3 regions of the Arthrobacter sp. GmRoot5-12 genome follow, and region 3 is predicted to be linked to each of the others. Evidence: riboswitches for the same ligand, from Rfam matches in the RefSeq annotation. Region 3 holds a riboswitch; each other region holds the start of a gene.
What was found. A riboswitch is a leader RNA that binds a small molecule or an ion and turns the genes downstream of it on or off. The one in region 3 is predicted to bind cyclic di-AMP.

Region 1: another riboswitch for cyclic di-AMP. It lies ahead of AC6JAM_RS18220 (C40 family peptidase); the one in region 3 lies ahead of AC6JAM_RS05285 (aggregation-promoting factor C-terminal-like domain-containing protein).
Region 2: another riboswitch for cyclic di-AMP. It lies ahead of AC6JAM_RS04645 (M23 family metallopeptidase); the one in region 3 lies ahead of AC6JAM_RS05285 (aggregation-promoting factor C-terminal-like domain-containing protein).

What each region holds. Positions count from the first base shown of each region.
Region 1 is NZ_AP046056.1:3,916,511-3,921,327, reverse strand. It holds gene AC6JAM_RS18230 (TraR/DksA family transcriptional regulator) at 1-49, opposite strand, end outside; gene AC6JAM_RS18225 (coiled-coil domain-containing protein) at 71-1,438, opposite strand; cyclic di-AMP (ydaO/yuaA leader) riboswitch at 1,699-1,869, shown strand; gene AC6JAM_RS18220 (C40 family peptidase) at 1,873-2,706, shown strand; gene AC6JAM_RS18215 (protein adenylyltransferase SelO) at 2,833-4,296, opposite strand; gene AC6JAM_RS18210 (ribonuclease Z) at 4,280-4,817, opposite strand, start outside.
Region 2 is NZ_AP046056.1:1,036,640-1,041,456, reverse strand. It holds gene serC (phosphoserine transaminase) at 1-631, opposite strand, end outside; gene AC6JAM_RS04650 (iron-dependent transcriptional repressor DtxR) at 925-1,626, shown strand; cyclic di-AMP (ydaO/yuaA leader) riboswitch at 1,752-1,976, shown strand; gene AC6JAM_RS04645 (M23 family metallopeptidase) at 1,989-2,810, shown strand; cyclic di-AMP (ydaO/yuaA leader) riboswitch at 2,939-3,118, shown strand; gene AC6JAM_RS04640 (C40 family peptidase) at 3,189-3,866, shown strand; gene AC6JAM_RS04635 (NlpC/P60 family protein) at 4,030-4,797, shown strand.
Region 3 is NZ_AP046056.1:1,189,344-1,194,160, reverse strand. It holds gene AC6JAM_RS05300 (phosphatase PAP2 family protein) at 1-161, shown strand, start outside; gene upp (uracil phosphoribosyltransferase) at 174-809, shown strand; gene AC6JAM_RS05290 (VOC family protein) at 871-1,296, shown strand; gene AC6JAM_RS05285 (aggregation-promoting factor C-terminal-like domain-containing protein) at 1,383-2,096, opposite strand; cyclic di-AMP (ydaO/yuaA leader) riboswitch at 2,102-2,262, opposite strand; gene AC6JAM_RS05280 (ArnT family glycosyltransferase) at 2,470-4,533, opposite strand; gene AC6JAM_RS05275 (ArnT family glycosyltransferase) at 4,540-4,817, opposite strand, start outside.

The DNA.
Region 1 (4,817 bases), 2.7 Mb from region 3:
GCGTCCGCTCCTCTTCGAGCAGTGCACGGAACCGTTCGAAATCTGGCATGGGGAAAGCCTAGCGCGTCAGTCAGTACCAGTTCAGGGATACGGAATGGTTCCATGCCCCGCAGGGCGACCCGTAGCGGTCACGGATGTAGCCCAGGCCCCATTCGATCTGCGTCCGGTAGCTGGTCAGCCAGTCGCTCCCGGCGCTGGCATACTTGCCGGGCGGCAGTGCCTGGGCAATTCCGTAGGCCCCGGACCACGCGTTGGTGGCGGTGGTCAGCCAGTTGGATTCCTTGGTCCACAACTGGGCCAGGCACAGGAACTGGTCCTGGCCCCAGCCGAAAGCGGCAAGGCGTCCGGACGCGTAGCTTTTCGCCCCTGCCGGATCGTTGACCGCTCCACCGGGAATGGAAGGCACGACGACGGCGGGCGGGCTGGGCAGGGCCGGCTCGGCTGGCGGCGCCTCCGGAACGGAAGGGACAGGGTTGGCCGGCGGAGGGTTGGCCGGGACAGGATTGGCAGGGGCTGGATTCACCGGGACAGGATTGCCGCCCACGGCGGCTGGGGCGGCTGGTGCGGGCGGCCTGGGCTGCTGGGCGGCCGCCGCGGCGGCCCTGGCGGCCGCTTCGGCCTGGCGGCGGGCCTGCTCCTCCGCTGCGGCGCGCTTGGCCGCCTGGGCCGCCTCGTAGGCAGCCAGCGCAGCCTGGCCTTGGCGGTACTCCCCCTCAAGCGCCGCCGTCGTCCCTTTCAGGGCGGCAAGCTGGGCCGTTAGCTCGCCGCCGTGCCGCTGCTCCTCGGCCACCTGCCGTGCCAGTGCGTCCCTGGCGGAACTGGCTGCCCCGGCTTTTGCCTTTGCCTCCCCGGACAGGCGCTCCCGTTCGCTCCTGGCAACCTTTTCCTGTTCCACCAGGGCAGCGGATACCTTTCCGGCCGCCGCCGCCTTGACCACCAACGCGGCCGTCTTGTCCCCCACGAGCTTGACGAGGTTGAGGCCCTGGACGCTGTTGGTCCCCAGGGCGTCCAGCGCCACGAAGAACCCGGCGTTGGTCCCGCCTGTCTTGTACGACTGCACGGCCAGGGCGCCGAGGTCCTTCCGGTACCGGGCCACTTCGTCGTTTGCGCGGGCGGCCCGTGCGGACAGGGTTTCCAGGCGTGATGTGGCGGACTGGAGCTCTGCATCCGCGGCAGCGTATTCGGCGGCCGACCGTACGGCTGCGTCCCCGGCTGCCTCCGACTGCGCCTGCAGGCCGGTCAAGAGCCCGTCGATGGTGGCAATTTCTGCAGCTTTTGCCGCTTCGGACGACTGCGCCTGCTGCACATCCGACCAGGAGGGATATCCGCCGGGCGGCGGCTCCTCCGCTGCGGCCGGCAGCACGGTGGCGGCGGCCAGGGCGATGGCCAGCACGCCACCGAGGAGCGGGATCCCTCGGCTGGTCACGAACAGGGGCATAGTCCCGAAGCTTACCGTCCGGCGCGGCCCCCGAGGGCGCGTCCGTGGCCACATTGTTACCGTTTGCAGCGATAAAGACCCTGCCTGCATCGGTCGAGGTCACCGCCCGAAATGCGAAGTACATCAAGACGTTTGCGCAATTGAGAGGGGAGCCTCGTATGTTATCCAAATGTGACAATCGGGGGCAGCGCGGGTTATGGTCGTTTGGTGTCCCTCTCAGACGGGACATTCCCGTCAGCATGCCGAGCCCTGCCGCTGATCATGGGATTCAACCGCTTTCCGTTTGGCAGGGACGGGGGAACCAAGTTTCTACGGCCACATGTGGCCTTGGGGTTAAGTCGTTAGCGCCTCCGCCCGCGGAGCCAGCTACCGGCCGGGTATCTCCAGCCCGAACCCGACAGCTCACCCCGCAGGCATGGGAGAGGCGATCAACTGTGTCAAAAATTTCCACCACTGCCCGTCACCGCGCGACTCCGGCCCGCTCCATTGTGCTCGAGGGCCTCGCCGTAACCGCCAAGTCCCAGGCCCGTTCGCTGGGCCGTCCGGCGCTTGCCGTTGCTGCAGCGTCCGGTATTGCCTTTGGCGTCGGAGCCCCGGCCCATGCAGGTGTCACCGGCCCGGACACCACTGAGAACACCAGCGTCCAGGCATACTCCGCACCTGCCCCGGCAGCAGCACCCGCCGCAGCAGCAGGAACCGTCCACACGGTGGTGTCCGGCGACACCATCGGGGCCATCGCGGCCGCCCATGGCGTCAGCCTCAACGACGTCCTTGCCGCCAACGGACTGGGACTGTCCTCCATCATCTACCCCGGTGACCAGATCCAGATCCCCGGCGCTGGCCACACCGCAGCCCCGGCGCCGGCAGCAGCTCCCGTCCAGACGGCAGCCGCAACCGCACCGGCAAACACCGGCATGAACATGTCCTACGCCTCAGCCGCCCCGGCGGCGTCCACCGGCACCGGGACCGGCGCTGCCATCCTGGCATCCGCTTACAGCCAGGTCGGCGTGAACCAGGACTGCACCGCAATGGTTGAGAAGGCCCTGCGCTCCGTCGGCAAGTCCGTCGGCGACCTGGCCCCCACGCAGTTCTTCCAGTACGGAACCGTTGTCGGCGCTCCCGCCCCCGGCGACCTGATCATCACCTCCGGCCACGTGGGCGTGTACGCCGGCAACGGCCAGGTTGTGAGCGGCGGCGTCAACGGCTACAGCACCGAGGTCCACTCCATCAGCTGGCTCGGCGGCTACTCCGCAGTCCGCGTAGCCTAGCCTTCGCAACGCTTTGGCAGCAGCAGGCTGGTACTAAACAGCAAAGCTGTTCTTAGACAGGAGGGCGGCAGCCGGGTATTCCCGGCTGCCGCCCTCCTGTCATTTCCGCACCGTACCGCTGAACAGTCACGTCCCGCAGAAGGTCATGTAGGTGCCGAAATCCTCAGGGGCACCTTCGGCGTAGCGTTCCAGGCCCGGCCGCTCGGCGAAGGGGCTGCCGACGGCCTCGAGCAACTGCTGCAGGGGAGCCAGGTTTCCGTCAGTGGCGGCGGACAGCGCCTCTTCCACGAGGTGGTTCCGCGGAATATAGGCAGGGTTCACGCTGTCCATCAGTTCCGCGTCGGGCCCCAGGGCCTGCCACCGCTCCGCCCAGGCGTCGAACGCTTCAAGGTCCAGGACCATGCCGCGCACGGGACGGAGGTCCCCCCGCGCGGCCTTGCCCAGGTTCCGGAAGAACAAGGTGTAGTCCACCGGCCCGTCCTTCAGGATGGCAATGGCACCGTCCACCAGGGCGGAGGCGGCGTCGCTGTCCGCATCCCCCGACAGGCCCAGCTTGGCCTTCATGCCGCCGGACCACGCCTGGCTGTACTGTCCGCGGAATCCGCCAAGTACCTCCACCGCGGGGGCAACCGCCTTTTCCTGGTCCCCGTCGATCAGCGGCAGCATTGCCTCCGCCAGCCGTGCAAGGTTCCATTCGGCCAGCACCGGCTGGTTGGCGTAGGCGTAGCGTCCGCTGACGTCGATGGAACTGTAGACAGCGGCGGGATTGAACACATCCATGAACGCGCACGGGCCGTAGTCGATGGTTTCCCCTGAGATGGTCATATTGTCCGTATTCATGACCCCGTGCACGAACCCCACCAGCATCCACCGGGCCACCAGGTCCGCCTGGGCGGAGACCACCGAGGCGAACAACTCCAGGTAGGGGTTTGGGGCGCCGGCAGCGTGCGGGTAGTGCCTGCCGATGGCGAAATCCGCCAGCCGCTTCAGCAGCTCGAAGTTTTCCGTGGCCCGCGCGTACTGGAAGCTGCCGACGCGCAGGTGGCTGCCGGCAACCCGCGCCAGGACCGCACCGGGCAGCATGCCGTCACGCCTGACCTGCCGGCCAGTTGCCACGACGGCGAGCGAGCGGGTGGTGGGAATGTGCAGGGCATGCATGGCTTCACTTACCACGTACTCACGGAGCATGGGCCCGACGACGGCACGTCCGTCCCCGGCGCGGGCAAACGGCGTGCGCCCCGAGCCTTTGAGATGGAGGTCCAGGAGGCGGCCGCCTTTGTCCGTGACCTCACCAAGCAGCAGGGCGCGTCCGTCGCCAAGCAGCGGAGAGTAGCCGCCGAACTGGTGGCCCGCGTAGGCCTGCGCCACCGGGGTGGCGCCCGCCGGAACGTGGTTGCCCACCAGGAGCCGCACCCCTTCGGGACTGCGAAGGTACCCTGGGTCCAGGCCCAGGTCGCGTGCGAGCCTGTCGTTCAGGACCAGGAGCTCGGGGCTGGGGGCTTCCTCGGCCTGCCAGGGAACGGCGAGTTCCGACAGTTCCCGGGCGAAACGGCCGTCAAAAGTGACCGTGGATTCAGCTGCTGCCGTCATGGCTTAACCCTATCGCCGTAGTTCCGCCCGCTGCTTCCCGTGCTGGTTGCCGGCGGCGGGGAACGGCAATGTGCTGCAGGTCCTCAGCGGCAATGACCGTGGTTCCGGGAGCCTGCGCCCGTGCCTGCTCCGCGAGGTGCGGGACGCCGTCGCCATAGCGTGCGGAGAAGTGGGTGAGCACCAGCATCCGGGACTTCCCGGACGCCGCAAGTTCCCCTGCCTGCCCGGCGGTCAGGTGCAGGTATTGCCGGGCCAGGCCGACGTCGTCGTCACTGAACGTGGACTCGGCCACCAGCAGGTCCGTGCCTGCTGCCAGTTCTTCGGCACCGTGGCACGGTGCGGTATCCATGATGAAAGCGAAGCGCTGGCCCGGCCTGGGAATACTGACCTCTTCCAGCCTGGCCGCTCCGAGGACCCCATCGCGCTGCAGCAGGCCCACGTCGGGCCCTTCGATGCCCGCCGCCCGCAGCCTCTCCGGTAGGAACGTGCGGCCATCTGGCTCGGTGAGCAGGTAGCCGTAT
Region 2 (4,817 bases), 150 kb from region 3:
ACAGGCCAAGCCAGAGGCCGCCGTCGGAGGCAAAGTTCTTCTGCGGGGCGAAGTAGTAGACATCGCTCTCGGCAACGTCCACGTCCAGTCCGCCGGCCGCCGATGTGGCGTCCACGAGGACCAGTGATCCCTCGTCGGCTCCGGCTACCCGCTTGACGGGGGCGGCGACGCCGGTGGAGGTCTCGTTCTGCGGCCAGGCGTAGACGTCCACGCCGGCCTCGGCCTTGGCTGCGGGCCGGGTGCCGGGCTCGGACTTGATGATGGAGGAGGCTTCCAGGAAGGGCGCCTTGTTGGTGGCGGCGGCGAACTTGGACCCGAACTCACCGAAGGACAGGTGCTGGGCCTTCTTCTCCACGAGGCCGAAGCTCGCGATGTCCCAGAAAGCCGTGGAGCCGCCGACGCCGAGGACCACCTCGTAGCCTTCCGGGGCGCGGAAGAACTGGCTCAGCCCTTCACGGACCGCTCCGACCAGGTTCTTGACCGGGGCCTGCCGGTGCGATGTGCCAAGGATCGTCTTGGAAGCTGCTGCCAGCGCGTCGATCTGCTCCTGCCGGACCTTTGACGGGCCGGCTCCGAACCGCCCGTCCTGGGGCAGGAGGTCGGCGGGGATCGTGATGCTGGTGTCGCTCACAGGTGCTCCAATTCGGCGGGGACAAAAGTTTGGTCCGGAAGGGCGGGCGGTCGGTGGCCGGCAGCGCCGGTGGCTGCGCTGCGGGCCATTCCCATTCTGCCTGAACCGCCGCCGGGGGCGGGAGCCAGGCCCGTCATAGTCCGGACAGTGAGACGTGCCGTCCCCGCGCAGCCCCTCGGGGCGCGGCTATTCGGACAAAGTCAAAATAGGCTAAGCTTTCCCCCGGACTACTTTGCGCGAAGAGGCGATACGGTGGGACAACGCAAGGTACTGCGCTCGAGGAGCTGAGCTGGATGACGGATCTGATCGACACTACGGAGATGTACCTCAGGACCATTCTGGAGCTTGAGGAAGAAAACATCGTTGCCCTTCGGGCCCGTATCGCCGAGCGTCTGCGCCACTCCGGTCCCACCGTTTCCCAGACCATCGGCCGCATGGAGCGGGACGGGCTGGTGGTCGTATCCGGCGACCGGCACCTGGAACTCACGGACACGGGCCGCAAGCGCGCCACGGAGGTCATGCGGAAGCACCGGCTGGCCGAACGCCTGCTGGCAGACGTCATTGGCCTGGACTGGGCCTACGTCCACGACGAAGCCTGCCGCTGGGAACATGTCATGAGCGAGCGCGTTGAGCGCCGCATCTACGAGATGCTGGACCACCCCACCGAGTCGCCGTACGGCAACCCCATCCCTGGCCTTGCGGCGCTGGGCGGCCAGGCGGGGCCCGGCTTTGCCGACGGCGCCATCAGCCTGGTGGAAGCGATGAAGAATTACGGGCCCGCCTCCGGAGTGACCATCAGCCGCCTGGCGGAGCCGATCCAGGTGGAACCGGAACTGCTGGCGCAGCTGGACGAGGGCGGTATCCGGCCGGGTGCCGCCGTGGCGCTGGAACGCGTGGGCGAATACATCTCCGTGCGGGTCCCTGGAATCGAAGGCGCATTGGAGCTGCCGCCCGAGGTTGCCGCCCACGTCTTTGTGGCCATCAGCCAGCCCTGATCGGGGCGCCCATACCCCACAGAGGGGCAACCACGCAAAGGTAACGGAATTGTTACCTAGGGTCTTAAGCCCCTATAGTGGAACCAAGCGTTGATACATAAGCGTTACCTGATCCGGAGCCGAGCTCTGCCAGCGGGCCAGGTGCACGAGTCGTTACTGGCAGAGGCGGGGGAACCACAAGCGGCAGCGGGGGACTGCCTTGGGGTGAAGTCCGTCAGCAGCAAGCCTCTCCAGTGAAGGATTCTTCCGGGAATACCCCCTGTGCAGAAGCTTGCCTAAGGCGGACCGGGTCTTTGATCTCTCTGACCCGAATCCGACAGCTAACTCCGCAGGCTTCTTCCAGAGAGGAACCCTTCTTGACCATGCAGACCTCCCGGGGCCGCCGCCGCGCGGCCGGCCCCCCTTCGGCACCCCGGGTTGCCGAAGTTGTCGCAGCGGAGCGCCCCCGCGACCTGCATCGTGACGCGCGCCGCCGCCGGGGTCCCTTCCGGCAGATGACGGAGTTTGCCGCCGCCAGCGGTATTGGCCAAAAAGCCGGCATTGCCCTTGCCGCCACAGGCCTGGTGCTGACGGTCACGGTGCCCGCCACGAGTCCCGTCATGGCCACGGATGCCGCCGGCAGTGCCCCCATGGCCGCGTCCGCCGTCAGCCCCCAGCCCCAGATCTCGGCCGATGTCGGAGCACAGATCGACTTCAGCCGGTCGGCCGTGGTGACCCAGGCCGACCCGGACGGGAAGCTGAAGCAACTCCTGAGCGCCCAGTCCGCCGGCTCCGTCACGCGTGCCGCTTCGGCCGGCACCCTGGCTGCACCCCTCGCCTCCCTCACCACCGCTTCCCCCTTCGGCTACCGGGTCAGTCCGATCACCGGAGGCTCCGGAGACTTCCACCGGGGCCAGGACTTCGTGGCGCAGTGCGGGACCTCGGTCCTGGCCGCCGCGACAGGTACCGTGACCTTTGCCGGCTGGCACCAGTTCGGTGGCGGAAACCGCGTGGTCATTGACCACGGCAACGGGCTGGAGACCACCTACAACCATCTCTCGTCCTTCAACGTCAAGGTGGGCCAGACCGTCTCCCGCGGGGACGTGGTGGCACTGAGCGGTACCACGGGCGCATCCACTGGCTGCCACCTCCACTTCGAGGTGCAGGTCAATGGCGAAGTTGTCGATCCCATGGGCTGGCTGTAGCCAAATGGTTGCCCGCTCTCACATGTCCGCGACGCGCCGTGACCTGAATGTGACATTGAAGCAAAACTGCTGTACCGTCTAACTCGCGTCAACTTTTCCGAAGTTGACGCTCTTGAGTGGATTGCCTAACTCTGCCACCGCTCAAGGTCCGTTCGCATTTCATCGTCTGGCAGGGGCGGGGGAACCAATTTTGGCCTTCATGTTCAGAAGGCCTTGGGGTTAAGTCACAAGCTTCCCAGGAAGCAGCGTGGCCGGGTGACTCCCATCCGAATCCGACAGCTCACCTCGCAGGCATTGGGAGAGGCTACCTTCGTGTCTTCACGCCATCATTCTGCGCGCCACCGTGCGCAAACGGTTCGCACCAACCCCCTGGACGCCATGTCCAAGGCCGTCAGTGCAAATGCCGGGACCGTAGGCCGCCAGGCTGCCGTTGTGGCAGCGGCTTCCGGCCTCATCCTGAGCATGGGCCTGCCCGCCACGGCAGCTGACACCACGGCCGGTGTCTCTGCCTCCACCGAGTCCGGCTCGTCCCAGGCAGCCCTCGCTGTCACGGCCGCACCCACGGCCACGGTGTCCTTCGAGCGTCCGGTCGTCAAGACCACCGCTGCTCCGAAGGTGGAAGCGGTGCGTACCCAGTCCACGGCCTCGGCGAACCGCGCCACCACTGCAGGCCAGGAGGCGTCTCCGGCCGCCAAGACGGCGGAGACCGTATCCGCTGCGGCAACCTCGGGCATCGCTGCCATCGCCTACACCGGCATCGGCCACTCCTACGTGTGGGGCGGCACCAGCCCGGTCACCGGCTGGGACTGCTCCGGGTTCGTGCAGTGGGTTTACGCCCAGGCCGGAATCAGCATCCCCCGCACCAATGCGTGGAGCATCATGACTCCCACCTCCACCCCGCAGCCGGGTGACCTGGTTGTCCAGAACGGTGGCGCGCACGTCGGCATCTACGTCGGCAACGGCATGATGATCAGCGCACTCAACCCCTCCCAGGGCACGCTGCTCCACTCGCCTGCAGCCACTGGCACCTCCTCGTACTACCACTACGGCAACTAGTTCTTGGGCTTAACGCTCCAAGGGCTATTTCTTTGCCCAAGGCTTTTTCGCTAGAAACCACATCCCCGTTCGGGACGCGCCGACGTACCCCCAAGATGCCGGCGCGTCCAACAACCTTCGCCTGCCTACAAGCGGTTTGAGGGAAAAACGAAAGAGAGAACTGATGACGACTCGTGCCACCGCACGGCATCGCGCCGAGGTCACCAAAACCAACTCGATCGCTGTTATTGCAAAGGCCGTCAGCGACAACGCAGGCGGCATGGGCCGCCAGGCTGCGGTTATCGCTGCCGCTTCCGGCCTGGTCCTGACCAGCGGCATCGCGGCCAACGCTGCCGACGCCAACGTCAAGCGTGATTCCGCTCCGGCGTCCGCACTGGAAGTTGAATCCGCAATCGACGCCCCGATTTCCGCGGCTTCCACCATCGCCATCAGCTACGAGAAGCCCGCTGTCACCACCACGCCGGCTCCCGTCGCCGAGCCTGAGCCCCAGGTCGAGGTGCAGGAAGCTGCTCCTGCCGCCGAGCCCGTTGCGGCTCCCAAGGTCACCGCCAAGGTTGCCACCGCTGCTGCTCCGGCCGCTCCCGCTGCCCAGGCTTCCGCCAGCGGCAAGGGCGCTGCAATCCTCTCGGCCGCCTACGCCCAGCTCGGCGTTATGCAGGACTGCACCATGCTGGTCACCAACTCGCTGGCCGCCGTCGGCATCCACTTCCATGACTGGCCCGCCGGCTACCTGTCCCTGGGCCGCACCGTGAGTGCAGCCGAAGCGCAGCCGGGCGACCTGATCTACTACGCTGACGGCGGCGCGGGCATGGCCCACATTGCTGTCTACGCCGGAAACGGCATGGCAGTCCACGGCGGCTACAACGGAAACCAGACTGTGGTCTTCAGCGCAAACGTGGGTTCCGGCCCCGTGTTCATCCGCGTCAACTAAGCATCCCAAGGCAGGCCTGA
Region 3 (4,817 bases):
TGGCAATCGTTATCCTGGCCCACCGGCTGTTCCACCTGGTCCGAAGGCGCGAGCACGCAGGGGCAGCGCCGTCGTTCGACCGTCCCATCGTCCGGGACGTGGTGGCCGAGGAACTGCACGACGGCGAACACTCCGGACGCGGGAAGGGCAGCGCCGAGTGATAGTTTTGGGGGATGCGCACTCTCGTTGTTGACCACCCCCTGGTCGCCCACAAGCTCACTGTCCTGAGGGACAAGAACACGCCGTCGCCGGTCTTCCGCCAGCTGACGGAAGAGCTGGTGACCCTGCTGGCCTACGAAGCCACTCGGGAGGTCCGCACCGAGCCCGTCACCATCGAGACGCCCGTCAGCACCACCGTCGGCACCGCCTTCACCAAGCCCACCCCGCTGGTGGTTCCCATCCTGCGCGCCGGCCTGGGAATGCTGGAAGGCATGACCAAGCTGGTTCCCACCGCTGAAGTGGGTTTCCTGGGCATGGCCCGGGACGAGGAGACGCTGGACATCATCACCTACGCGGAGCGCCTGCCGGAGGACCTCACCGGCCGCCAGGTTTTCGTCCTGGACCCCATGCTGGCCACGGGCGGAACCCTGCGCGAAGCCATCAAGTTCCTGTTCAAGCGCGGCGCTTCCGATGTCACCTGCATCTGCCTGCTGGCCGCCCCCGAGGGCCTGGCGCGGCTGGAGGAGGAACTGTCAGGGGCCAACGTGCACATCGTCCTGGCCTCCATCGACGAGAAGCTCAACGAGAAGTCCTACATTGTCCCCGGGCTGGGCGACGCCGGCGACCGCCTCTACGGCATCGCCGGGTAGCGCTGCTGCCCTGTTTGAACGGGCTCTTTCCCAACGGGTGTCCCGCCGCTAGCCTGTGCGGATGGACTGGAAACTCGAGCTTGTCTTTGTCCCCGTATCCGACGTTGACCGTGCCAAGGACTTCTACGTCAACAAAGTGGGCTTTAACGCCGACTACGACGAGCGGCCGTCGGACTCCATCCGCTTTGTGCAGTTGACGCCGCCGGGCTCGGCCTGCTCCATCTGCATCGGCGAAGGACTCGTCGACGCCCCGCCCGGCACGGGCTCCAACCTGCAGATGGTAGTCGACGACATCAATGCGGCGCATGACCAGCTCAAGAGCAACGGCGTGGATGTCAGCGATGTGGACGTCCAGGACTGGGGCCACTTCGTGTACTTCGCCGATCCGGACGGAAACAAGTGGGCTGTCCAGTACATCCCGTGGCGGAACGCCGGGCAGGGCGCTGGCGGGAACACCGGACAGGGCGCCGGACCGGGCGCTGGTTAACCAAAGCGGCGGGCCGCATCATGATGATGCGGCCCGCCGCTTTGGTGCAGTTCCCCCGGCATCGCTGCCGCCGGGGGGAGGAGTGCCTAGTACCAGTTGTGGGCCAGGTGGAAGTTCAGGGCACCACAGGGCGACTGGTAGCTCTTCTTGATGTAGTCCAGGCCCCAGTTGATCTGCGTGCGGTAGTTGGTGAGGTAGTCCGCGCCGGCGCTTGCCATCTTCTCAGCGGGCAGGGACTGGACGATGCCGTATGCCCCGCTGCTGGAATTGGTGGCCGTGGTGGTCCAGTCGGACTCCTTGGTCCACAGCGTCTGCAGGCACTGCATCTGGTCCGGTCCCCAGCCAAACGCCCCCAGCTGGCTGGCGGCGTACGCTTGGGCGCCTGCAGGATCGTTAACCGCGACGGCGCGAGCCGGCTCAGGTGCGGGGGCGGGCTCAGGCGCCGGGGCCGGGGCAGGCGCTGCGGGTGCTGCCGGTGCCGCTGCGGGGGCCGGTTCCGCTGCCTGCGGTGCCACGCTGATGGCAGCGGGCGCGGGGCTTGCTGCCGGGTTGGAGCGGATCTCGCTCTTCTCGATGCTCATTTGAGCGTCGGACGCCGACGTGGAAGGGTTGGACGCGGTGGATGACACCGGAGTCATGCTGCTGGTGGCCTGTCCTGCCGCGCCTACCCCCACCAGCACCGCGCACGATGCTGCAAGGACGGCGGCGCGCTGGCCCAGGGTGGTCTTCTTGGCCTGCTGCGCGGCCCTGTGTTTAGCCTTGGCCTGCAGCAGGCGTGCTTCTGCCGTGTTTTTGGACATGATTGATCGCCTCTCACACCTGCGGAGTTAGCTGTCGGGTTCGGATGAGGGCATCCGGCCGTACGGAAAGATCACGTACTGGCTTAACCCCAAGGGCATTCAATGCCCGGGACGGTGGGTCCCCCGCCTCTGCCGTAGCTCAATCGGAATCCGGGGAAGCGGCAGAGCTTGGCGTCGACCCGGGATATGCGGCCCGAACGGGGGCCGCACCCAATCGACGCTACAGGAAGTGCACGCGAAAGTCACATTTAGGTAACGGAAGTCACGATCCTCAGCGCGTTGATTTGCCGGATTCCCCGTTCGTAACCTCGGTCCCATTGGGGTATGGCCGCCCCATTTCATGAGCGCAGCGCGCCGACCGTTACAGTTCCCGTTACCCAGCCAACAGGTAGACGGTGGTGCCGCCAATGCTCTGCGCCGTGAAGTTGTTCGCCACCCACTGGGCGATCTGGGCGGCAGCGTCCGAACCGGTACTGGCCCGGATGGTTCCGCCTGTGATGAAGTAGTGGATCTTTCCCTGGGACACCAGATCCTGGAACTCCGCCAAGGTAGGGGCGGGATCTGTGCCGTTGAACCCACCCACCGCCATGACCGGCAGTTCCGTTGCCAACTGGTAACCGGCAGCGTTGTTCGAACCCACCACTGCCGCTGCCCAGGTGTAGCCTGAGGCGCCATTCCTGAGTGCTGCCACGAGTTCCGCGGACGGCGTTGGGGCGCCCAAGAGGCCTCCCAAGGCCCCGCCTCCGCGACCACCGGCAGCAGCGGTTCCGCCGGGAAGTGTTCCTCCGGACGCGCCCTGCTGGCGGGCCGTGCTTCCCTGGGTTGTTGGCTGCCTGGTGCTGCCTGTCCCGGTCCCGCCAAGGCCGGTCCGGCCAGGGCCCGTCCCGCCAGGGCCGAAGCCCGACGACGGCCCGGCACTGACTATCGCCCCGCTGTGCGTTGTCGACGCCGTGGAAAGGGAGTACGCCAGCGGCCCGGTGAGCGACGCCGCAATGGCGAGCGCCGCCGTCGTCCGCTGCACGGCACGCCAGCGCAGGAACCTGCCGAACGCCACGCCCGCTGCGGCCGCCAAGCCTCCGGAAAGGACCAGCCAACGCAGCCCCGCGCCGTAGGCGGACGTGGTGCCAAGCAGCTGGAAGGCCATCAGGGCGGCCGCGGCCACCGCTGCGGCCAGCAGGAGTGCGGCGGGTGGCTGCTGCCGGTGCTGCCACAGGAGGACCGTGCCCAGCCCCGCAAGCCCGGCGATCCCCGGCGCCAGCGCCACGGCGTAGTAAGGGTGGATGATGCCCGCCATGAAGCTGAAGACCAGGCCCGTCACCAGCACCCACAAGCCCCAGATGATGACGGCGGTGCGGACCGCATCCGTCCGCGGTGCCCGCCGGCCCAACCACAGCAGGCCCGCCGCAAGGATCAGGGCGGACGGCAGCAGCCACGCGATCTGGCCGCCGAACTCGCTGTTGAACATCCGGAGCAGCCCGGGATCTCCCCAGCCGTTGCCGCCGCCCACACTGCCGGTCTCGTCGCCCGTCAGCCGGCCCAGCCCGTTGTAACCCAGCGTGAGCTCCAGGATGGAGTTGTTTTGCGATCCGCCGATGTAGGGACGCAGGCCGGCCGGCGTCAGCTCCACCGCCAGGAGCCACCACCCGGCGGAGGCCACCATGGCCGCTCCCGCCGCGGCCAGCCGGAGCAGGCGCCGCGGGAGCCTGTGCGGGCCTGCCAGCGCGTAGGCGATGGCGAATCCCGGAACCACCAGCAGGACCTGCAGCTGCTTGGCCAGGAAGCCGAAGCCCAGGAACACTCCGGCCAGCAGGAGCCAGCGCAACCGGTCCTCCTGGACTGCACGGAGGACCGCGTAGGCGGCTGCCGTCATGAGCAGCACCAGCAGGGCGTCCGGGTTGTTGAAGCGGAACATCAGCGTGGCAACGGGGGTGAGGGCCAGGACGGCTGCGGCGATCAGTCCTGCGCGGTGCGCCAGCCGTGGATCGGCCGTGGCAGGCGCCGCGGCCCGCCGTACGGCCAGGTAGAGCAGCCAGGCGGTGCCGACGCCCATCAGCGCCTGGGGGACCAGGATGCTCCAGGAACTGAGGCCGAAGATCCGGACGGACAACCCCATGACCCACAACGACGCCGGCGGCTTGTCCACCGTGATGGCGTTGGCGGCGTCGGAGGAGCCGAAAAACCAGGCCGCCCAGTCCTGCGATCCGGCCTGGGCCGCGGCGGAATAGAACGCGTTGGCCCAGCCGGATGCTCCAAGGTTCCACAAGTACAGCACGGCGGTCCCGGCCAGCACCGCTGCCAGTTCCAGCCGCCGCCGGAGCGCCCGCGGGTCCGGCCGGAAGCGGGCCGGGACAGGATGATGCGCGGCGGCAGGAGCACCGGCAGGGTGTCCGGTGTGGACCGACGCAGTGTGGACGGACACTGGGTAGTGGCTGGCCATTGAGTCCTACTTGGTGAGTTGGTACACGGTGGAGTTGCCTACGGTCTGGGCCTGGAAGTTGGCCTGGACCCAGGCGGCCACCTCTGAATTGCCGCGGCCACCCATGCCGCCGCCTCCCATGCCACCGCCTTGGATGAAGTAGCCGATCTCGCCCTTGGCCACCATGTCCTGGAACTGGGCGAGCGTGGGGTAGGGGTCCCCGCCGTTCCAACCGCCCAGGGCAATGACGTTGGTGTTCGTGGCGAGTTCCAGGCTGGCTGCCTGGCTGGCGCCGGAGACGATCG